Regions from separate parts of the Streptomyces peucetius genome, predicted to be linked through region 2. Evidence: riboswitches for the same ligand, from Rfam matches in the RefSeq annotation. Region 2 holds a riboswitch; each other region holds the start of a gene.
The links. A riboswitch is a leader RNA that binds a small molecule or an ion and turns the genes downstream of it on or off. The one in region 2 is predicted to bind cobalamin.
Positions count from the first base shown of each region.

Region 1 (5,456 bases), 5.1 Mb from region 2:
GTGAGCGCCGGGAAGGTTCGAAATCGGACAAGCGGAATCGGTCGACCGCACTTGGGGACACCGCAGCGCCCAACCCAGTTCACCTTCCGTTCATCCAGGTTGCCTACGGTCCTCGCGTCAATGACGTCAAACGATTGCCTGGGTAAATGGAACACATCACACTGCTGCTCGCGATTGTGATCGTGACAGCGCTCGTGTTCGATTTCACGAACGGTTTCCACGACACCGCCAACGCGATGGCGACGACCATCTCGACCGGCGCACTGAAGCCCAAGACCGCGGTGGCCATGTCCGCCGTTCTGAACCTCGTCGGCGCTTTCCTCTCCGTGGAGGTCGCCAAGACCATCTCCAGCGGACTTGTCGACGAATCAGGCATCACACCTGAAGTCATCTTCGCGGCGCTCGTCGGCGCCATCCTATGGAACCTGCTCACCTGGCTGGTGGGCCTGCCGTCCAGTTCCTCGCACGCCCTCATGGGCGGTCTGATCGGCGCCACGGTCGCCTCGGTCGGCTTCGCCGGGGTCAACGGCGGCGTCGTCGTCACCAAGGTGCTCATCCCGGCCGTCGCGGCCCCGGTCGTGGCCGGCCTCGCCGCCATGCTGGCCGCCCGGCTGACGTACCGGGTCGACAGGAACACCGACGCGAAGGCCACCGCCAAGGGGTACCGCGCCGGGCAGATCGCCTCCGCCGGCCTCGTCTCCCTGGCCCACGGCACCAACGACGCCCAGAAGACGATGGGCATCATCACGCTGGCCCTTGTCGCCGGCAACGTCCTCGCCCCCGGGTCCAACCCTCCGATGTGGGTCATCGTCTCGGCCGGTGTGGCGATCGCGCTCGGCACCTACCTCGGCGGCTGGCGCATCATCCGCACCATGGGCAAGGGCCTCACGGACCTCCAGCCGCAGCAGGGCTTCGCCGCCCAGACCAGCGCGGCCAGCGTGATCCTCGCCTCCTCGAACCTCGGCTTCTCCCTGTCGACCACGCACTCCTGCTCCGGCGCCGTCATGGGCGCGGGCCTCGGCCGCAAGGGCGGCGTGGTCCGCTGGTCGACCGCCACCCGGATGTTCGTGGCCTGGGGCCTGACCCTGCCGGCCGCGGGCCTCGTCGCGGCGGGCTCCGAGTTCGTCACCAAGCAGGGTGACTGGGGTGTCGCGGCCGTCGCCGTCTTCCTCGTCGCCTCGTGCATCGCGATCTGGTTCATCTCGCGCCGCCAGGTCGTCGACCACACCAACGTCAACGACGTCGACACGGCGGCCGACGAGCCGGCGGGAGTCGTCACGACCGCCATCGCGGCCGTCACCCCGCCGCCCGCCGGCGACTTCAAGACCACGATCCCCGCCCCGGCCGAGCCCGAGTCGGCTCGTACGGCCACGGTGTAAGGAACAGCAGCATGAAGATCGACTGGGTAGCCCTCGGCTCCGTGTTCGGCGTGAGCCTCGTCGCCACCGTCGCCCTGGTGGGCCTGTTCACCGTGGGCATCGTGGGCCTGACCAAGCAGGAGGCCGCGCAGCAGGCCGGAGGCTCCGGCCTGCTGGCCCGCAGCGGCGCGTACGCCTGCTTCGCGCTCTGCGCGGCGGCCGTGTCCTACGGGATCTATCTGATCGTCGCCTGACGTCCCGACAGTCCGCCCGCAGGCCGGGCCGGAGCCACCCGCGGGTGGGTCCGGCCCGGCCTGCGCGTGTCCGCCGGTGTGGGACTCGGCACACTGTCCCGCCGCAGGTCAAGGGTGAGTTGACGGGCGTTCGCGCACGTGGTGGACTGCCGTGGCCATCAACGGCGGCAGAAGAGGAAGTCCGGTGCGAATCCGGCGCGGTCCCGCCACTGTCACCCGGGGGAGCAACCACCCGGGGAGCCAGGAACTCTCGCCGCCCGTCACGTCGAACCAGGGCGCGGACCCTGAGTGAGGACTCCTGCCATGCCCGGCCGCGGTACCGCCCTGTCCGTCGGACTCCAGCACTTCCCGGCCCACTGATCCCGTGCGTGCCGACCGGATCTTCCTGTACGGCGCCGCAGCCGGCCTCATCGGCGACCGACTCCTCGGCGATCCCCGCCGGGGACATCCGGTCGCCGCGTTCGGGCGGGTCGCGGGCGCCGTCGAGCGTGCCCTGTGGCGTGACCACCGCGGCCGGGGCGTCCTGCACGCCGCCGTGTGCGCGGGCGGCGCCGTGGCCGCGGCGGCCCTGGCTGCCCACGCCGTACGCCGCTCCCCCACGGCCTCCGTCGCCCTGACCGCCGCGGCCACCTGGGCCGTCGTCGGAGGCACGACACTCGGGCGCGAGGCCGCGGCGATCGGTGACGCGCTGGCCGCCGGGGACGTCGAGGCGGCGCGGGAGCGGCTTCCGCATCTTTGCGGTCGGGACCCGCAGGCCCTGAACGAGCAGCAGATCGCGCGCGCCGTCGTCGAGTCCGTCGCCGAGAACACCTCCGACGCGGTCGTCGGTGCCCTCGTGTGGGGCGCCGTGGCGGGCGTGCCCGGGCTGGTGGGTTTCCGCGCGGTGAACACCCTGGACGCCATGGTCGGACACAAGTCGCCCCGACACCGGCGCTACGGCTGGGCGTCGGCCCGCCTGGACGATGTGGCCGGCTGGCCGGGCGCACGGCTGACCGCCGTGCTGGCGGCCGTCTGCGGGCCGGACCCGCGGGGCGCCGTACGGGCCTGGCGGGCCGACGCCGGCAAGCATCCGAGCCCCAACGCGGGCCCCGTGGAGGCGTCCTTCGCGGGCGCGCTCGGCGTGCGGCTGGGCGGGACCCTCTCGTACGGCGGGCGGGTCGAGCACCGGCCGGTGCTGGGCGGGACGGGACGGGCCGTGCAGTTCGGCGACATCGAGCGGGCCGTGCGGCTGTCGCGCCGGGTCGGGGCGGCGGCCCTGGTTGTCTGTACGGGCGCGCGGCTCGCGGCGGGAGCACTGAAGCGGAGGCGGACATGAGCGGTGGGCTGCTGGTCGCCGGGACCACCTCGGACGCGGGCAAGAGCGTCGTCACGGCCGGGATCTGCCGGTGGCTGGTGCGGCAGGGGGTGAAGGTCGCGCCCTTCAAGGGGCAGAACATGTCCCTCAATTCGTTCGTGACGCGTGAGGGCGCGGAGATCGGGCGGGCTCAGGCGATGCAGGCGCAGGCCGCGCGTGTGGAGCCGACGGCGCTGATGAATCCGGTGCTGCTCAAGCCCGGCAGCGACCGCTCCAGCCAGGTGGTGCTGATGGGCAGGCCCGTCGGTGAGATGAGCGCCAAGGGCTACCACGGGAACCGGCAACGAGAGCTGTTCGAGCCCGTCATGGCATGCCTGGAGGAGCTGCGGGGCACGTACGACGCCGTGATCTGTGAAGGGGCGGGCAGTCCGGCCGAGATCAATCTGCGGCGCACGGACATCGTGAACATGGGCATCGCGCGGGCGGCCCGGCTGCCGGTGCTGGTGGTCGGCGACATCGACCGGGGCGGGGTGTTCGCGCAGTTCTTCGGTACGACGGCGCTGCTGGGCCCCGAGGACCAGTCGCTCGTGGCGGGCTATCTGGTCAACAAGTTCCGCGGTGACGTGTCGCTGCTCGAGCCGGGGCTCGACATGCTGCACGGCCTCACCGGGCGGCGCACCTACGGTGTTCTGCCGTACGCGCACGGGCTCGGCATCGACGAGGAGGACGGTCTGCGGGTGTCCCTGCGGGGCGCGGTACGCGAGTCGGCCGTGACGGCACCCGTCGGTGAGGACGTGCTGCGGGTCGCGGTCTGCGCGGTGCCGCTGATGTCGAACTTCACCGATGTCGACGCGCTGGCGGCCGAACCGGGCGTGGTGGTGCGGTTCGTGGACCGTGCGGAGGAGCTCGTGGACGCCGATCTGGTCGTGGTCCCGGGCACCCGGGGGACGGTGCGGGCACTGGCGTGGCTGCGGGAGCGGGGTCTCGCGGACGCCCTGGCGCGGCGGGCGGCGGAGGGGCGCCCGGTGCTGGGCATCTGCGGCGGCTTCCAGGTGCTCGGCGAACGCATCGAGGACGACGTCGAGTCCAGGGCCGGTGAGGTCGAAGGGCTCGGGCTGCTGCCGGTTCGGGTGCGGTTCGCGCGGGAGAAGACGCTTGAGCGGCCCGTCGGCGAGGCACTCGGCGAGCACGTCGAGGGCTACGAGATCCATCACGGCGTCGCCGAGGTGACGGGCGGGGAACCCTTCCTGGACGGCTGCCGCGTCGGCACCGTGTGGGGGACGCACTGGCACGGGTCGCTGGAGAGCGACGCCTTCCGGCGCGCGTTCCTCCGGGAGGTGGCCGCGCAGGCGGGCCGGCGTTTCGTGCCCGCCCCCGACACGAGTTTCGGGGCGCTGCGGGAGGAACAGCTGGACCGGCTGGGCGACCTGATCGAAGAACACGCCGACACGGAGGCGCTGTTGCGGCTCATCGAGGGCGGGGCGCCGGCAGGGCTGCCGTTCGTGCCGCCGGGGGCGCCGTGAGGGGCGGCGGCGGGCCGCTGCCCCGCCCCGCCCTTCCCGCGGGCCCGGCGGCCCGTGGGAACTTGCACCGGACGCCCGCGCCCCAGAAGCCGGCGGGGCTGCGCCCGCCCGGCTCAAACGAAGGAGTGATCAAAGGATGAGCACCCCCTATCCGTTCACCGCGGTCGTCGGGATGGACGACCTGCGGCTGGCGCTGCTGCTCAACGCGGTCAGTCCGGCGGTCGGTGGCGTGCTCGTGCGGGGTGAGAAGGGCACCGCGAAGTCGACCGCGGTGCGTGCGCTCGCCTCGCTGATGCCCGGCCTCGACGTCGTCGCGGGGTGCCGTTTCTCCTGCGCGCCCGCCGCGCCGGACCCGTCGTGCCCGGACGGTCCGCACGAGGCGGCGGCAGCCGCGGAGGCGCGGCCCACACGCTTGGTCGAGCTGCCCGTCGGCGCCTCGGAGGACCGGCTGGTCGGCGCGCTGGACATCGAGCGGGCGCTCTCGGAGGGCGTGAAGGCGTTCGAGCCGGGGCTGCTCGCCGACGCGCATCGCGGGATCCTCTACGTGGACGAGGTCAACCTTCTTCACGATCACCTCGTGGACCTCATGCTCGACGCCGCCGCGATGGGCGCCTCGTACGTCGAACGCGAAGGCGTGTCCGTACGGCATGCCTCCCGCTTCCTGCTCGTCGGGACCATGAATCCCGAAGAGGGCGAGCTGCGCCCCCAGTTGCTGGACCGGTTCGGGCTCACCGTGGAGGTCGCGGCGTCCCGCGACCCGGATCTGCGGGTGGAGGTCGTGCGGCGCAGGCTCGCCTACGACGACGACCCCGCGGGCTTCGCGGCGCGCTGGGCGGGCGAGGAGGAGGCGCTGCGCGAGCGGATCACGGCGGCGCGGGAGCTGTTGCCGCACGTGGTTCTCGGTGATGTCGCGCTGCGTCAGATCGCCGCGACGTGCGCGGCGTTCGAGGTCGACGGCATGCGTGCCGACATCGTGATGGCCCGGACGGCGACCGCGCTCGCGGCGTGGGCGGGCAGGGGCGAGGTC
Region 1 is NZ_CP107567.1:1,744,821-1,750,276, forward strand. It holds gene OGH68_RS08045 (inorganic phosphate transporter) at 147-1,379, shown strand; gene OGH68_RS08050 (hypothetical protein) at 1,391-1,612, shown strand; cobalamin riboswitch at 1,746-1,884, shown strand; gene OGH68_RS08055 (cobalamin biosynthesis protein) at 1,977-2,927, shown strand; gene OGH68_RS08060 (cobyric acid synthase) at 2,924-4,429, shown strand; gene OGH68_RS08065 (putative cobaltochelatase) at 4,566-5,456, shown strand, end outside.
Region 1: it holds a riboswitch for cobalamin, as region 2 does, so the genes downstream of both, OGH68_RS08055 (cobalamin biosynthesis protein) here and OGH68_RS30825 (ABC transporter substrate-binding protein) in region 2, are expected to answer to the same signal.

Region 2 (5,456 bases):
TCGGACAGCCGGCGGGAGTCGGCGGACGACGAGGCGCCGGGGAAGGGCCTGGACCCGGTCGGCTCCGCCACTCCGGCGGGCTGACGACCGCGCGGCGGACGCGACGACGGGGCGTCCCGGCACCGGGGCACCCTGCCGTCCCGGCACCGAAGCCCCGTCGGCGCGCTGCCGGGACGCCGCGTGCGGTCTCACCTACGGGCGCCGATGCCCACCACCCGGATGTGCGGGCGGCCGTTCGCGTCCGGGTCGCCGACCACGGCCCGCACGCCGTAGACGTCGGCGATCCGGCCCTCGGTCAGCACCTCCCACGGGGTGCCCTGGGCCACCAGCCGCCCACGGTCGAGCAGGACGACGTGATCGCAGTACATCGCGGCGAGGTTGAGGTCGTGCAGGGCGACGAGGCAGGTCACGGGGAGCTCGGCGACCAGCTCCAGCAGGTCCAACTGGTGCTGGATGTCGAGATGGTTGGTCGGCTCGTCGAGGAGCAGTTCGCGCGGTTCCTGCGCGAGAGCGCGGGCTATCTGGACGCGTTGGCGCTCGCCTCCGGACAGGGTGCGCCACGGCTGCCCGGCGCGATCGGCCAGACCGGTGCGCTCGAGCGCGGCCTGAACGGCCTTCTCCTCCCCCGGCGCGGCGGGCGCCCAGGCGCGCCGGTGCGGGATGCGCCCCAGGCGTACGACGTCGGCGACGGTCAGCTCGACGAGGGTGTCCGCCTGCTGCTCGACCACGGCCACGCGACGGGCCACGTCCCGGCGGTGCAGCCCGTGCAGCGGATCGCCGTCCAGGGTGACGACCCCCGAGGCCGGAGCGAGGACCCCGGCGAGCAGACGCAACAGTGTGGACTTCCCGGATCCGTTCGGCCCCAGGAGCCCGGTCACGGCGCCGGGGCGCAGGCCGAGGCTGACGCCGTCGAGGATCAGCCGGCCGTCGGCCGTGCGTGAGACGCGGTCCGCTTCGAGTGTCATGAGGTGGCCTTCCGGGCCCGGTAGAGCACGAGGACGAAGGCGGGCACGCCGACCAGGGAGGTCATGACGCCCACGGGCACCTCCTGGGGTTCCAGGACGGTACGGGCGAAGGTGTCGATCCACACGAGGAAGACGGCTCCGCCCAGCGCGGCGGCGGGCAGCAGCCTGCCGTGGCCCGGTCCCACCAGGGCGCGGGCGGCATGGGGCAGGACGAGCCCGACGAAGCCGATGGCGCCCGCCGAGCTGACCAGAGCGGCCGTGAGCAGCGCCGTGACGGTCAGCAGCACCAGCCGGGTACGGGCCACGTTCACGCCCAGCGTCGCCGCCGCGTCCTGCCCGAAGGCGAACGCGTCGAGGGTGCGGCCGTGTCCCAGGCACACGACGAGACAGAGCGCGAGGGCCACGAGGCAGAGCCGTACGTCGGCCCAGCCCGCGCCGCTGAGCGAGCCGAGCAGCCAGAAGAGCACGCCCCGAGTGGTCTCGGCATCGGCGGAGGTGACCACGACGAAGGAGGTCAGCGCGGAGAACAGTTGCATCGCAGCGACACCCGAGAGCACCACCCGGTCGGTGGTGCCGCCGAGCGTGTGGCTCAGCACCAGCATCAGCGCGAAGGAGACCACGGCGCCGACGAAGGCGCCCCCGGAGATCGAGAGCGCTCCCCCGCCCACGCCGAGGACCACCACGACGACGGCTCCGGTCGAGGCCCCGGAGGAGACTCCGAGGACGAAGGGATCCGCGAGCGGATTGCGCAGCAGGGACTGCATCACCGCGCCGCACACGGCGAGTCCGGCCCCGCACACCGCTGCCAGCAGCGTGCGGGGCAGCCGGAGGTTCCACACGATCCCGTCGCGGATCGGGGTGAGGCCGGAGGCGTCCCCGCCGAGATGGGAGGCTACGGCGGACCAGACGTCGACGATGCCGATGTCCGCCGGGCCGACGGTGATGGCGAGGGCGACGGACAGGACGAGGATCACGAGCCCCACCGCCGTGCGCGACAGGGTCGCCGTCACTTCGTCCTGCCGTGCGCGCGCAGGGCGGCGGCGACCTGCTCGACGCCCTCGACGGTGCGGATCGTCGGATTCATGGCCTGGCCGCTGAGCAGGACGTACCGCTTGTTTCGTACCGCGTCCATGTTCCGGGTGACCGGGTCGGACTCCAGGAAAGCGATCTTCTTCGCGGCGCTCTCCGCGGTCTGCGACTTCCGGGTGAGGTCGCCGATCACGAGGACGTCGGGGTTGCGGTCGGCGACGGTTTCCCAGTTGATCTGCGGCCATTCCTCCGTGGTGTCGTCGAAGACGTTCTTCGCGCCGAGTTCTCGGGTGATGATGCCGGGAGCGCCGCAGCATCCCGCCATATAGGGGGATTCGGAGTTGGCGAACCAGTACAGGAGGGTGACGTCCGAGGCGTCGAGGCCCGCCGTCGCCTTCTCCACCCGTGCCTGGAGCCGGCCGACCAGTTCCTCGCCGCGTTCCTCGACGCCGAAGACGCGGGCCAGGTCGCGCACCTCGCCGTAGACCGTGTCCACGCTCAGTGGTGCGGTGCGGACACCGTCGCCGTCGCCGCTGTTGTCCTTGCCCTGGCAGTCCGACGGGGAGAGGTAGGTGGGCACGCCCAGCTGCTCGAACTGCTCCCGCGTGGCCACACCGCCCTTGCCCAGGGTGGACGCGAACGAGGCGGCGACGAAGTCGGGTTCGGTGTCGAGCACCTTCTCGAAGGACGGGTTGTTCTCCGCCAGCCGCTCAACGCCGGCGTTGGCCTTCTCCAGCCCCTTCATCACGGGGTCCGTCCACATGGCGGTGCCCGCCATCCGGTCGGCGAGGCCGAGGGAGAGCATGATCTCGGTGGTCCCCTGGTTCAGCGAGACCGCGCGCCGCGGCCCGTCACCCGCGAAGGACACCTTCCGCCCGCAGTTGTCGATCACTCGGGACTCGGTGGAGGGCGCCGACGCCGATGGGCCGGACGTGCCCGTGCCGCACCCGGAGGTCAGCAGCAGGGCCCCGCACAGGAGCAGGGTGGACAGGGTCTTGGCGTGCGTGATGGGCACAGCGGATTCCTCAGCGTCGAGGGCCCTTGCGCGAGGCCCGTTCGTACGGTCCGCCAGCAGGTCTTCGGACTCGGGGTCTCCCGGACGAGGCGCCTTCCCGGACCTGTTCCCGTGGTCCAGTGGCTGTGTGCCCGCCCGTCACCCTCACCGCTGCGCGTCAGTTCCGGATTCGCACCGGATTCCCTGACTCACGTACGTCCTCGTACGGAGTGCGACTGGCTTGCGCAAGCTACCACAGCGCCCCGCGAGTCGGCCGGGGAGCGGCCTGGCCTCCCGCCCGGGACGGTCGACGGCGCGTGCGAACGCCGCCGCCCCGCGGCGGGATCGCTCCTCACCGCGGGGTGGCCGCACGGCGGGCCCGCGTCAGCCCTGCCGGGCGACGAGGCTCGCCGGGCGCAGGTCTGTCCAGTTCGACTCCACGTGGGCGAGGCACGTCTCACGGGTGTCCGGGCCGAAGGCGGTCCGCCACCCGGCCGGCACCTCGGCGAAGGACGGCCACAGCGAGTGCTGGTTCTCGTCGTTGACCAGGACCAGGAAGGTGCCCTGCGGGTCCTCGAACGGGTTGGTGCTCATGCGTTGTCACTCCTTTTGGACGGTACGGTGAACAGCTCGGAGAGCGGCCGCTCAGGATCGGCCGCCACGGTGCGCAGCAGCGCCTGGAGTTCGTCGGCCAGCCGCCGCGCCTTGGCGGTGCCCAGCAGGTCGGTCGCGTGGATCAGCCCGCAGTGCACCGGGCCCTCCCCGCGCGGCTCGTAGAAGCTGAGGGTCAGGTCCGCCCGAGCCGAGCCGGTCGGTACGGCCTCCAGCGAGCCCACACCGCCTTCCAGCTGCTCCAGGTCGGCCTGCTCGTGGTGGACCACCATGACCTGCGGCCCCTCGGGCGGCAGACCGGTCGCCCGGGCAACCTCGTCGAACGGGACGTCCTGCCGGTCCAGGGCGCTCAGCGTGGTCTCCCGCACCCGGGTCAGCAGCTCCGCGAAGGTCGGGTCGCCCGCCGTGTCGGTGCGCAGGACGACCGTGTTGAGGAAGCAGCCGACCAGGTCGGCGAGCTGGTCGTCGGTGCGGCCGGCGACCATCGTACCGATGGGCAGGTCGGTGCCGGCGCCGTGGGCGGTGAGCAGGGCTGCCAGGGCCGAGTGCAGCACCATGAACATGCTGGTGCCGGTGGCGCGGGCGAGCCCGTCCACGGCCGCGTGCAGCTCCTCGTCGAGGACGAACCCGACATGGTCGGCGGCTCGGCCGGACCCGTCGGAGGCCGCCGGGCGCGGGCCGTCCGCCGGAAGCGCCAGCTTCGCGGGTACGTCCCCCAGCGTCCGGCGCCAGTAGGCGAGCTGCTGCCCGCCCCGGCTGTCCGGATCGGTGAGGTCGCCCAGGACCTCGTGCGCCCAGCGGGTGTAGTCCGCGTAGGTGACCGGCAGCGGCTCCCAGGCCGGTGCCCGGCCCTCGGTACGGGCCGCGTAGGCCGCGGTGAGGTCGCGGAACAGCGGGACCACCGACCATTCGTCCACCGCGAGGTAGTGCATGGTCAGCAGCAGTGCCTGGCTGCCGTCGGGGCCGGTGAGCAGGCGCGCCCGCAGCGGTGCCTCCGTCTCCAGGTCCGGTGCCTCAGCGGCGAGTTCGGCCAGGCGGGCGTCGAGGCCGGCGCACGACTCCACGGCGAGCGCCGGGGCCTGGGCCGGCCGCTGGAACGCCGCGCCGCTGCGCTCGGTGAACGCTGTGCGCAGCGGCTCGTGCCGGGCCACCACATCGGCGAGGGCGGCGGAGAGCGCGTCCTCGTCGATCCCGCCCGTGGAGCGCAGGACGAGCGCGTGGTCGAAACCGGGGCTCCGGTGGTACGACTCCCACTGCGGGCGCTGGACGGGCGCGACCGGCAGCGGCTCGTCGCGCTCCTGGGCGGGGCGCAGCGCGGGACGGGCGGCGGCCGCGCCCTCCAGCTTGCCGGCGATGCCGGCCACCGTGAGCGCGTCGAAGACGTCCCTGATGCTCAGTTCGACCCCGAACTCGGTGCGGATACGGCCCAGGAGCCTCATCGAGGCCATGGAGTGGCCGCCGAGCGCGAAGAAGTTGTCGTGCACGCCGACGCCGTCCAGCTTGAGGATCTCGCAGAACAGTTCGGCGAGCCGGGCCTGCGTCTCGGTGGCCGGGCGGGCGTCGCCGGTCATCGCCGACCAGTCCGGCGCGGGCAGCGCCTTGCGGTCCAGCTTGCCGTTGGGCGTGAGCGGCAGCGGCCCGCCCAGCGGCACCACGAGCGCCGGGACCATGTACTCGGGCAGCAGCCCGGCCACATGGGCGCGCAGCTGCTGCGGGTCGAGTTCACCGGCCTCGGGCACCGCGTAGCCGATCAGGCGGACGATGTCGCCGTCGCGGTCGGGCAGTACGGCGGCCTGGGCGACCGACGGGTGTCCGCCGAGCGCCGCCTCGATCTCGCCGAGTTCGATCCGGAAGCC
Region 2 is NZ_CP107567.1:6,821,940-6,827,395, reverse strand. It holds gene OGH68_RS30840 (ABC transporter ATP-binding protein) at 1-84, shown strand, start outside; gene OGH68_RS30835 (ABC transporter ATP-binding protein) at 189-965, opposite strand; gene OGH68_RS30830 (FecCD family ABC transporter permease) at 962-1,975, opposite strand; gene OGH68_RS30825 (ABC transporter substrate-binding protein) at 1,972-3,009, opposite strand; cobalamin riboswitch at 3,047-3,244, opposite strand; gene OGH68_RS30820 (MbtH family protein) at 3,373-3,582, opposite strand; gene OGH68_RS30815 (non-ribosomal peptide synthetase) at 3,579-5,456, opposite strand, start outside.

Region 3 (5,456 bases), 1.5 Mb from region 2:
GTCCAGCAGCGTCAGATAGAACTGGACGTGCACCGCCTCCTCGAACAGCTGACGCGACAGATACAGCCGCGCCTCCGGGGAGTTGATGTGCTTGTAGAGCGTGAGCACCAGGTTGTTCGCGACGATCGAGTCACCCGTCGCGAAGAACGCGACCAGCCGGCCGATCAGATGCTGCTCACCGGGGGTGAGCTTGGCCAGGTCGGCGACGTCGGAGTGGAGGTCGACCTCCTCCACGTGCCAGGTGTTCTTGATGGCGTCCCGGTAGCGCTCGTAGAAGTCCGGGTAGCGCATGGGCCGGAGGGTGAGTTCGAAGCCCGGGTCGAGCAGGTTCTTGGCGTTGTTCTCCGACATTACTGACAGGCCTCGCAGGACTCGGGGTTCTCCAGGGAGCAGGCGACGGCCTCTTCGGGGCTCGCCTGCACGGGCACGGGCACGCTCGCGGACGCGGCGCGGGCGATGCGGGTCGCCGGGCGCGAGCGCAGGTAGTAGGTCGTCTTCAGGCCCTGCTTCCAGGCGTACGCGTACATCGAGCTGAGCTTGCCGATGGTCGGCGTCTCGAGGAACAGGTTCAGCGACTGGCTCTGGTCCAGGAACGGGGTACGGGCCGCGGCCATGTCGATCAGACCGCGCTGCGGGATCTCCCAGGCCGTGCGGTACAGGGCGCGCACGTCGGCGGGGACCCAGCCGAAGCCCTGCACCGAGCCGTTCGCCTCGCGCAGGGCCTCCCGGGTCTGCGCGTCCCACACCCCGAGCCTCTTCAGCTCGTCCACCAGGTAGGAGTTGACCTGGAGGAACTCGCCGCTGAGGGTCTCGCGCTTGAACAGGTTGGACACCTGCGGCTCGATGCACTCGTACACGCCGGCGATCGAGGCGATGGTGGCGGTCGGCGCGATGGCGAGCAGCAGGGAGTTGCGCATGCCGGTCTCGGCGACCCTGGCGCGCAGCGCCTCCCAGCGCTCGGGCCAGTTGAGCGCGGTGCCGTAGTGGTCGGGGTGCAGCACGCCGCGTGCCGTGCGGGTCTCGGTCCAGGCCGGCAGCGGGCCGTTGCGTTCGGCGAGGTCGCAGGAGGCCTCGTAGGCCGCCAGCATGATCCGCTCGGCGATCCTCGTGGAGAGTGCCTTCGCCTCGGGCGAGTCGAAGGGCAGCCGCAGCTTGAAGAAGACGTCCTGCAGGCCCATCGCGCCCAGGCCCACCGGGCGCCACCTGGCGTTCGACCGGCCGGCCTGCTCGGTCGGGTAGAAGTTGATGTCGACGACCCGGTCGAGGAAGGTCACCGCCGTGCGGACGGTCTCGTCCAGCCGGTCCCAGTCGATCCCGCCGTCGGCCTCCTCGTCGACGAACGCGCCCAGGTTGACCGAGCCCAGGTTGCACACGGCGGTCTCGCCGTCGTTCGTGACCTCGAGGATCTCGGTGCACAGGTTCGAGGAGTGGACGACCCGGCCCGGCTCCGCGGTCTGGTTGGCGGTGCGGTTGGCGGCGTCCTTGAACGTCATCCAGCCGTTGCCGGTCTGCGCGAGGGTACGCATCATCCGGCCGTACAGCTCGCGGGCAGGGACGGACTTGCGGGCCAGCCCGGCGGCCTCCGCCCGGCGGTAGGCGGCGTCGAACTCCTCGCCCCACAGGTCGACCAGCTCGGGGACGTCGACCGGGGAGAACAGCGACCAGTCGGTGTCCGCCTCGACGCGGCGCATGAACTCGTCGGGGACCCAGTGCGCGAGGTTCAGGTTGTGCGTACGGCGGGCGTCCTCGCCGGTATTGTCGCGCAGCTCCAGGAACTCCTCGATGTCCGCGTGCCAGGTCTCCAGGTAGATCGCGGCGGCGCCCTTGCGCCGGCCGCCCTGGTTCACGGCGGCGACCGAGGCGTCGAGGGTCTTCAGGAACGGCACGATGCCGTTGGAGTGCCCGTTGGTGCCCCGGATGAGTGAACCGCGGGCGCGGACGCGGGAGTACGAGAGGCCGATGCCGCCCGCGTGCTTGGAGAGGCGGGCGACCTGGTGGTAGCGGTCGTAGATCGAGTCGAGCTCGTCGAGCGGAGAGTCCAGCAGGTAGCAGGACGACATCTGCGGGTGGCGGGTGCCGGAGTTGAAGAGGGTGGGGGAGGAGGGCAGGTAGTCGAGTCGGCTCATCAGCCCGTACAGTGCGGCCACTTCGTCCACCGCGTGTGTGGTGTCGTCCTTGGCGAGTCCGGACGCGACGCGCAGCATGAAGTGCTGGGGCGTCTCGATCACTTCGCGGGTGATCGGGTGCCGCAGCAGGTAGCGGCTGTAAAGGGTGCGCAGACCGAAGTAGCCGAACCGGTCGTCCCCCTCGGGGTCGATCAGCGCGTCGAGCCGGTCCGTGTGCAGCGCGACGAACGAGGCCGTGCGGTCGGCGATCAGACCCTCGCGGTGGCCGACGGCGACCGAGGCGGAGAAGGACACCGCGCCCTGCCCGGCGGCCTCCTCCGCGATCGTGCGGGTGAGCAGACGCGCGGCCAGCCTGGAGTAGGCGGGGTCCTCGGAGATGAGGCCCGCGGCGGCGTCGGTGGCGAGGGAGCGCAGTTCGGCCTCGTCGGACCCGGCGTGCCGGCCGCGCAGCGCGGCGGCGGCGACCCTGCCGGGGTCGGTGTCGGCCAGGTCGGCCGTGAGGTCCGTCAGGAGCCGCAGCAGGGCGGTCCCGGGGCCGTCCTCCTGCCGGGTCGCTGAAACCGGATCGGCTGGCGCGATGGTCATGTGGTGCTCTCCCTCGCTCGGTTCTGGGCCGGCGGGGAGGCGGGGGCCGTGGCGGCGCGTACCTGGACAGCACGGCGCACGGCGTCCACCGGCCCATCCGCGAGGCCCGGACGTCTGGGCATCCGGATCGGTCGAACCGGATGCGCCGTCGGCAGGTCGTCGGACTCGTAACGGGCACGGCGAAGCGCACCTGAACACACCGTTGCGGGACAGTTCCGGATTCGCACCGGATTCCCCTGCGGCGACAGCGAGATGAGCATACATGTGGGGGCGGTTGGCTGAGCCACCCCCCACATGTTGTGTCGGGAGGTCTAGTAGAGCTCCAGCGCGTACGTCAGCAGCGGGACGGCCGGGATGGGGGACCAGTCCCGTTCGGGGGTGCGTACGAAGCCCAGCCGGCCGTAGACCCGGTGCGCCGCGTACATCGTGGGTTGCGTCGACAGCACCAGCCGTACGCAGCCGGGCGTCGCCCTCGCCCGTTCCGCGCAGGTGCGCACCAGCGCCTCGCCCGTGCCGCGGCCGCGTGCCTTCTCGTCCACGGCAAGCATCCGGAACTCGGCCTCGCCGGGCACCGCGATGTCGGCGAACGGGCCGCCGTCCGGCACGAACGCGACCCCGCCGAGCAGCGTGTCCGCCTCGTCGACGGCGACGTACACCTCTGCTTGCGCGTCCCGGCTCGCGACGTCGCGGAGCACGTCGGCGTACGGGTCCTCCTCGCCGAAGTCCAGCAGCCCGCCGTCGATGTACGCGCGGCACGTCAATTCGCCGAGCGCCGTGTACTCCTCGGGGCGGATTCTCCTGATGGTGATGTCCATGCCCGGCAGTGTGCATCAGAGCACGGCGAAGGGCCGCCGCATTTCCCCGGGGGGAGGTGCGACGGCCCTCGGCGCGCGATCGGTCAGTGACCGCCGGGCGCGCCGGCCGTGGCCGGCGGGAGCTCGACCTTGACGCCCGGGTCGCCCGCGTCGGCGGTGTAGTCGGACGGGCTGGTCTCGTCGATGCCGTCGGGGGCCTTGGCCGCCCGCAGGACGAAGGTGAGGACCACGGTCACGACGACGTTCAGCACGAACGCGGTGAGACCGATGTAGCCGATCTCGCCGATGCCCGGGATCATGTCCGACGAGCCGCCGAAGTGCTTCTGGGTCGGGCTGGCGACGCCGTACGCGGCGGCCGTGCCGTAGATCATGCCGACCGCCCAGCCGCCGATGAGCGCCCAGCGGTGGAACCAGCGGGTGAACAGGCCGCCCACCAGCGCCGGGAAGGTCTGCAGGATCCAGATGCCGCCCAGTAGCTGGAAGTTGATGGCGACCGTCTTGTCCATGGTGAGGACGAAGACCAGGGCGCCGACCTTCACCAGCAGCGAGACCAGCTTGGAGACCTTGGTCTCCTGCGCCGGTGTCGCGTCGGGTTTGATGAAGTCCTTGTAGATGTTGCGGGTGAACAGGTTCGCCGCGGCGATCGACATGATGGCCGCCGGGACCAGGGCGCCGATGCCGATGGCGGCGAAGGCGACGCCCGCGAACCAGGCGGGGAACATGTTCTCGAACAGCTGCGGGATGGCCAGCTGGCCGTTCTTGACGTTCACTCCGGCCGCGATCGCCATGAAGCCGAGCAGCGCCAGCAGACCCAGCATCACCGAGTACAGCGGCAGGATCGTGGTGTTGCGGCGGATCACCTCACGGCTGCGCGAGGAGAGCGTCGCCGTGATCGAGTGCGGGTACATGAAGAGCGCGAGTGCCGAGCCGAGCGCCAGGGTGGCGTAGCCCCAGTGACCGGCGTCGCCGGGCACGAGCGCCCCGGTCGGCTTGCCCGTCGCCTCGTTGACCTGCGAGAACTTCTCACTGGCGCTGGCGAAGATCGCGTCGAAGCCACCCAGCTTGATCGGGATGTAGATGATCGCCACCGCGATGACGATGTAGATCAGGGTGTCCTTGACGAAGGCGATCAGTGCCGGCGCCCGCAGACCCGAGGAGTACGTGTAGGCCGCGAGCACACCGAAGGCGATCAGCAGCGGAAGGTCCTTGACGAACCAGTTGGTGGTCTCGCCGCCGCCGACGCCCATGACGTCGAGCACGGCCTGGATGCCGACCAGTTGGAGCGCGATGTACGGCATCGTGGCGAGCAGGCCGGTGAGCGCGACCGCCAGGGACAGGCCCTTGGAGCCGAAGCGGCCACGGACGAAGTCCGAGGTCGTCACGTACCCGTGCTTGTGCGACACCGACCAGAGCCGCGGCAGGAAGGTGAAGATCAGCGGGTAGACGAGGATCGTGTACGGGACGGCGAAGAAGCCGGCCGCGCCCGCCGCGTAGATGGCCGCCGGCACGGCGACGAAGGTGTACGCCGTGTACAGGTCGCCGCCGAGCAGGAACCAGGTCACCCAGGTGCCGAACGAACGGCCGCCGAGGCCCCATTCGTCGAGGCTGTTCTCGTTGGCGGCCTTGCGCCAGCGCGCGGCCAGGAAGCCCATGACCGTGACGGCCACGAAGAAAAAAATGAAGACGGCGAGTGCTACGCCGTTGACGCCCTCGTTCATTGGGACGCACCCCCCTTGCGGGCGCGCTGGTCACGCTGCCACAGCTTGTACGCGATCATCGTCAGGATCGTCGAGATCAGCACCCAGAGCATCTGGTACCAGTAGAAGAACGGCATCCCGATGAAGGTCGGGTCGACCTTCGCATAGGAGCCGACCCAGAGCATCGCCACGAACGGCGTGAAGAGGCAGAGGGCGATGATCACGCGCACCGG
Region 3 is NZ_CP107567.1:5,281,691-5,287,146, forward strand. It holds gene OGH68_RS24450 (ribonucleotide-diphosphate reductase subunit beta) at 1-351, opposite strand, end outside; gene OGH68_RS24455 (ribonucleoside-diphosphate reductase subunit alpha) at 351-2,711, opposite strand; cobalamin riboswitch at 2,844-2,978, opposite strand; gene OGH68_RS24460 (GNAT family N-acetyltransferase) at 3,023-3,526, opposite strand; gene mctP (monocarboxylate uptake permease MctP) at 3,610-5,244, opposite strand; gene OGH68_RS24470 (DUF3311 domain-containing protein) at 5,241-5,456, opposite strand, start outside.
Region 3: it holds a riboswitch for cobalamin, as region 2 does, so the genes downstream of both, OGH68_RS24455 (ribonucleoside-diphosphate reductase subunit alpha) here and OGH68_RS30825 (ABC transporter substrate-binding protein) in region 2, are expected to answer to the same signal.

Region 4 (5,456 bases), 6.3 Mb from region 2:
GCACGCCCTGCGGGACTTCGAACGCCAGATGAAGGAAGGCAGCGGACTCGCACATCGCGTTCGACGCGTCGCTTCTCGGCAGCCCCCGCCTCGTCGATACTGGACATCGGCAACAGCAGCATCACCAGTTCCTGGCGACCGGTCAGTAGGGTCGGCATCAGCCCCGCCGGAACACCGCCCGGGGCCGCCGCAGACCGTCGGGCGCCACAACCCCATACATGCTGACTGATCAGACAGACCCCTGTTCAGGGGGCTGGCCGAGAACCTTCCCAGGAGGAACCGTTGAGGATGCTCATCAATGTGCCGGAGACCGTCGTCGCGGACGCGCTGCGTGGGATGGCGGCCGCGCATCCCGAGTTGGCCGTGGACGTGGACAACCGGGTGATCGTCCGGCGGGACGCGCCCGTCGCGGGGAAGGTGGCGCTGGTTTCCGGGGGCGGCTCGGGGCACGAGCCGTTGCACGGTGGGTTCGTCGGGCCCGGGATGCTCGACGGGGCGTGCCCCGGGGAGGTGTTCACCAGCCCGGTGCCCGACCAGATGGTCCGGGCCGCCGCCGCTGTCGACAGCGGCGAGGGCGTGCTGTTCGTCGTGAAGAACTACACCGGTGACGTCCTGAACTTCGACATGGCCGCCGAGCTCGCGGAGGACGAGGGCGTACGTCTGGCGAAGGTCCTGGTCGACGACGACGTGGCCGTGACGGACAGTCTGTACACGGCCGGGCGGCGCGGCACCGGGGCGACACTGTTCGTGGAGAAGATCGCCGGGGCCGCCGCCGAGGAGCGCGCTCCGCTGGAGCGGGTGGAGGCGATCGGCCGGCAGGTGAACGGGTCGTCCCGCAGCTTCGGCGTGGCGCTGAGCGCCTGCAGCACCCCGGCGAAGGGCGGCCCCACCTTCGACCTGCCCGCCGGGGAACTGGAGTTGGGCGTCGGTATCCATGGCGAGCCGGGGCGGGAGCGCCGCCCGATGATGACGTCGCGGGAGATCGCCCACTTCGCCGTCGATGCCGTCCTGGAGGATCTGCGCCCGTCGGGCCCGGTGATCGCGCTCGTCAACGGCATGGGCGCGACACCGCTGCTGGAGCTGTACGGCTTCAACGCGGAGGTCCAGCGGGTGCTGGCCGAGCGGGACGTGTCCGTGGCCCGCACGCTCGTCGGCAACTATGTGACGTCCCTCGACATGGCCGGCGCCTCGGTGACCCTGTGCCAGGTGGACGAGGAGCTGCTCAGGCTGTGGGACGCGCCGGTGCGGACCCCGGCGCTGCGATGGGGGTCGTGACCGGCTCAGCGCCGTACCGTCGTCGTCCGAACCGATCGACTCACCAGGGAGTTCCTGTGCTCGACGCCGAATTCTTCCGCCGCTGGCTGGCCGCCGTCGCCACCGCCGTGGACCGGGAGGCGGACCGACTGACCGAGTTGGACTCGGCGATCGGTGACGCGGACCACGGCAGCAATCTCCGGCGCGGGTTCACGGCCGTCGGCGCCGCGCTGGAGAAGGAGCCGCCGGCCACACCGGGTGCGGTGCTGGTGCTGGCCGGACGGCAGTTGGTGTCGACGGTCGGCGGCGCGTCGGGGCCGCTGTACGGGACGCTGCTGCGGCGCACCGGCAAGGCGCTGGGCGACGAGGCGGAGGTGACACCCGCGCAGTTCGCACAGGCGCTGCGGGCCGGGGTCGCCGCGGTGGCGCAGCTGGGCGGTGCCAAGGCGGGCGACAAGACGATGCTGGATGCGCTCGAGCCCGCGGCGGCGGCGCTCGGCGACAGTACGGAGTCGTTCGCCGCGGCCCGCGAGGCGGCCGAGCAGGGGGCGCTGGCGACGGTGCCGATGCAGGCGCGCAAGGGCAGGGCGAGTTACCTCGGTGAGCGCAGCATCGGGCACCAGGACCCGGGAGCCACGTCGTCCGCCCTGCTGGTCGCCGCACTGGCCGAGACGGTGGAGGCGCCGTGAGCGACGGCAGGCAGGTCGGGATCGTCCTCGTCTCCCACAGCCGGGAGGTCGCCGCGGCTGTCGCCGAGCTCGCCAAGGGGCTGGCGGGCGGCGGCACAGCGCCGGTGGCACCGGCCGGCGGCACATCGGACGGCGGTCTCGGCACCAGCGCGGAGCTGATCACCGCGGCGGCCGAGCAGGTGGACGGCGGCGCGGGCGTCGCGGTCCTGGTGGACCTGGGCAGCGCCGTGCTGACGGTCAAGGCACTGCTCGCCGAGGGCGACGAACTGCCCGAGGGCACCCGGCTGCTGGACGCGCCGTTCGTGGAGGGCGCGGTGGCGGCCGTGGTGACGGCCTCCGCGGGGGCCGATCTGGACGCGGTCGAGGCCGCGGCCTCGGAGGCGTACGGCTACCGCAAGCAGTGACGCGGGGCGGCCCGCGGCCGGGGGTGTGGCGAACGGCTCACCCGGCCGCGGGCCGATGCGCCCGTGCGCGGCTTGTGATGTCGCTGGTGGGCGCATTACTGTCACGGGGCCTTGGTGTTCGGGAAACCGGTGAAGTACCGGTGCGGCCCTCGCCACTGTGATCGGGAAGTCCGGCTCCACCCCCTCACGGGGAGCCACTGGGACACCGCGTGGACGCGCGGTGCCCGGGAAGGCGGAGCACGGGCGGCATGACCCGTCAGCCAGGAGACCGGCCAGGGTGCGTTGTCCATCCACGAGGTGCTGGAGAGGGTCTCCCACATCATGCATATCGCCGAGGGGTATCTGCCCCCGCTGCACGCGGCCGCCTGGGGCGTCGCGTCGGCCCCTTTCGTCGTCCATGGCGCACGGGCCCTGACCCGCGAGGTCCGGGCCAATCCCGATTCGACCCTGCTGCTCGGCGCGTCGGGCGCCTTCACGTTCGTCCTGTCCGCGCTGAAGATCCCGTCGGTGACCGGCAGCTGCTCGCACCCGACGGGCACCGGTCTCGGCGCGATCCTGTTCAGACCGCCGGTCATGGCGGTGCTCGGCACCATCACGCTGCTCTTCCAGGCGCTGCTGCTGGCGCACGGCGGTCTGACCACGCTCGGCGCCAACGTCTTCTCGATGGCGGTCGTCGGCCCCTGGGCGGGGTACGGCGTGTACCGGCTGCTGCGCCGGTTCGATGTGCCGCTGATGGTCGCCGTGTTCTTCGGCGCGTTCACCGCCGACCTGTCCACGTACTGCGTCACCAGTGTGCAGCTGGCCCTCGCGTTCCCCGACCCGGGGAGCGGTGTGCCGGGCGCGCTGGCGAAGTTCGGCGGGATCTTCGCCGTCACGCAGCTGCCGCTGGCGGTCAGCGAGGGCCTGCTCACCGTGCTGGTGATGCGGCTGCTCAGCCGCTCCAGCAAGGGTGAACTGACCAGGCTCGGCGTGCTGGTTCCGGGTACGAAGAAGGAGGCCGCGGTCCGATGAGCCGTAACGCGAGGATCAACACCCTGCTGCTGCTGGCCGTGGCGGCCCTGGCCGTCCTGCCCCTGGTCCTGGGACTCGGGGACCACAAGGAGGAGCCTTTCGCCGGCGCGGACGGGGAGGCGGAGGCGGCGATCACGGAGCTCGAGCCGGATTACGAACCGTGGTTCTCACCGCTGTACGAACCGCCGTCGGGCGAGGTCGAGTCGGCGCTCTTCTCCCTGCAGGCGGCGCTCGGCGCGGGTGTGCTGGCGTACTACTTCGGGCTGCGCAGGGGCCGGCGGCAGGGCGAGGAACGGGCCAGGGCCGCCGCAGAGGGCTCCGACACCACGACACCGGCGGCGTAGCCGCCGATGCTGCCCATCGACGTGGCGGCGCACAGCAGTCGCTGGCGCCGCCGTCATCCGTGCGAGAAGGCCGCCCTCGGGCTCGGCCTGACGGTGACCGCCGTCTGTCTGCCGCCGTGGCCGGGCGCCGTCCTCGTCGGCGCGGCTACGCTCGCCGTGCTGCTCGGTCCGGCCGGTGTGGCGCCGCGCCGGCTCTGGCGGGCGTTCCGCATCCCGCTGGGGTTCTGTGTCACCGGCGCCGTGCCGCTGCTGTTCGCGGTGGGCGGCCCTGACGGCCCGGTCGCGTTCGCGCCGGACGGGCCGCCGGAGGCCGTGCGGCTGCTGCTGCGCACCTCGGCCGCCTCGCTGGGCGTGCTGCTGTTCGCCTTCACGACGCCGATGTCGGACCTGCTGCCCCGGCTGGTGAAGGCGGGCGTGCCGCCCGCGGTGGTCGACGTGGCGCTGGTGATGTACCGCATCAGCTTTCTGCTGCTCGACGCCATCGGCAACATCCGCCAGGCCCAGGCCGCCCGCCTCGGCCACACGACCAGGGCCGCCGCCTGGCGCTCGCTCGCCGGCCTCGGGGCGACCGCGTTCGTGCGCGCCTTCGACCGGGCGAGCCGGCTCCAGACGGGGCTGGCGGGCCGCGGGTACGACGGCACACTGCGCGTGCTGGTGCCCCGGGCCCCGGTGTCCCGCACGTTCCTCGGCGGGGTCGCCGCGCTGCTGACGGGCATCGTCGTCCTCACTCTCGTGCTCGAAAGGTTTGCCCTGTGATCGTGGAACTCGTCGACGCCGGTTACGCCTACGAGGACGGACCCGCCGTGCTCAGCGGCGTCGGTCTCGGCCTTGCGGAGGGCAGATCGACCGCGCTGCTCGGACGCAACGGCAGCGGCAAGACGACCCTGCTGCGGCTGCTGAGCGGCGGGCTGCGGCCCGCGACCGGCCGGCTGCGCCTGTGCGGCGAGCCGGTGACCTACGACCGGGCCGGGCTGACCCGGCTCCGTACGACGGTGCAGCTGGTTCTGCAGGACCCGGACGACCAGTTGTTCGCGGCATCCGTCGAGCAGGACGTGTCGTTCGGGCCGATGAACCTCGGACTGGACGAGGACGAGGTACGGGCCCGGGTGGACGAGTCCCTGGCCGCGATGGACATCGTGGCGCTGCGCGACCGGCCCACGCATCTGCTCTCGTACGGGCAGCGCAAACGGGCCGCGATCGCCGGCGCGGTGGCGATGCGGCCGCGGGTGCTGATCCTGGACGAGCCGACCGCGGGGCTCGATCCGCACGGGCAGGAGCGGCTGCTCGAGGTGCTCGGTGGTCTGGGGGCGGCGGGGACGACGGTCGTCATGGCGACGCACGACGTCGATCTCGCCCTCCGCTGGGCCGACGACGCCGCCGTGCTGACCCCGGACGGCCTGCGGACCGGGCCGGCGCGTGAACTCCTGGCCGACCGGGCTCTGCTGGACGCGGCGCGACTGCGCATGCCGTGGGGCACGGCGGTCGCGGAACTGCTGCGGGCGCACGGGCTGCTGGGCGGCGGGCAGGAAGGTCCGCGTACGGCGGAGGAGTTGGCGGGGTGGCCGCCGGGCGGCGGAGTGGCCGGGCGGGTCCCCGCCCCGCCCCGGACCTCGTCGCGGGGCTGACGCCGGGCGGCGCCGGCTCCGCGCGCCGCCCATGGGAGCCCCGGGCCCGCGAACCGGGGGTGTGGCCTGTGCCCAGGACCCGGCGCTGTCCGAGCGCGACACGCGCCGGCCGCGGGCCGCCGGTGCGCA
Region 4 is NZ_CP107567.1:510,608-516,063, forward strand. It holds gene OGH68_RS02425 (hypothetical protein) at 1-32, shown strand, start outside; gene dhaK (dihydroxyacetone kinase subunit DhaK) at 283-1,275, shown strand; gene dhaL (dihydroxyacetone kinase subunit DhaL) at 1,332-1,943, shown strand; gene OGH68_RS02440 (PTS-dependent dihydroxyacetone kinase phosphotransferase subunit DhaM) at 1,940-2,347, shown strand; cobalamin riboswitch at 2,443-2,639, shown strand; gene OGH68_RS02445 (energy-coupling factor ABC transporter permease) at 2,669-3,358, shown strand; gene OGH68_RS02450 (energy-coupling factor ABC transporter substrate-binding protein) at 3,355-3,702, shown strand; gene cbiQ (cobalt ECF transporter T component CbiQ) at 3,709-4,458, shown strand; gene OGH68_RS02460 (energy-coupling factor ABC transporter ATP-binding protein) at 4,455-5,327, shown strand.
Region 4: it holds a riboswitch for cobalamin, as region 2 does, so the genes downstream of both, OGH68_RS02445 (energy-coupling factor ABC transporter permease) here and OGH68_RS30825 (ABC transporter substrate-binding protein) in region 2, are expected to answer to the same signal.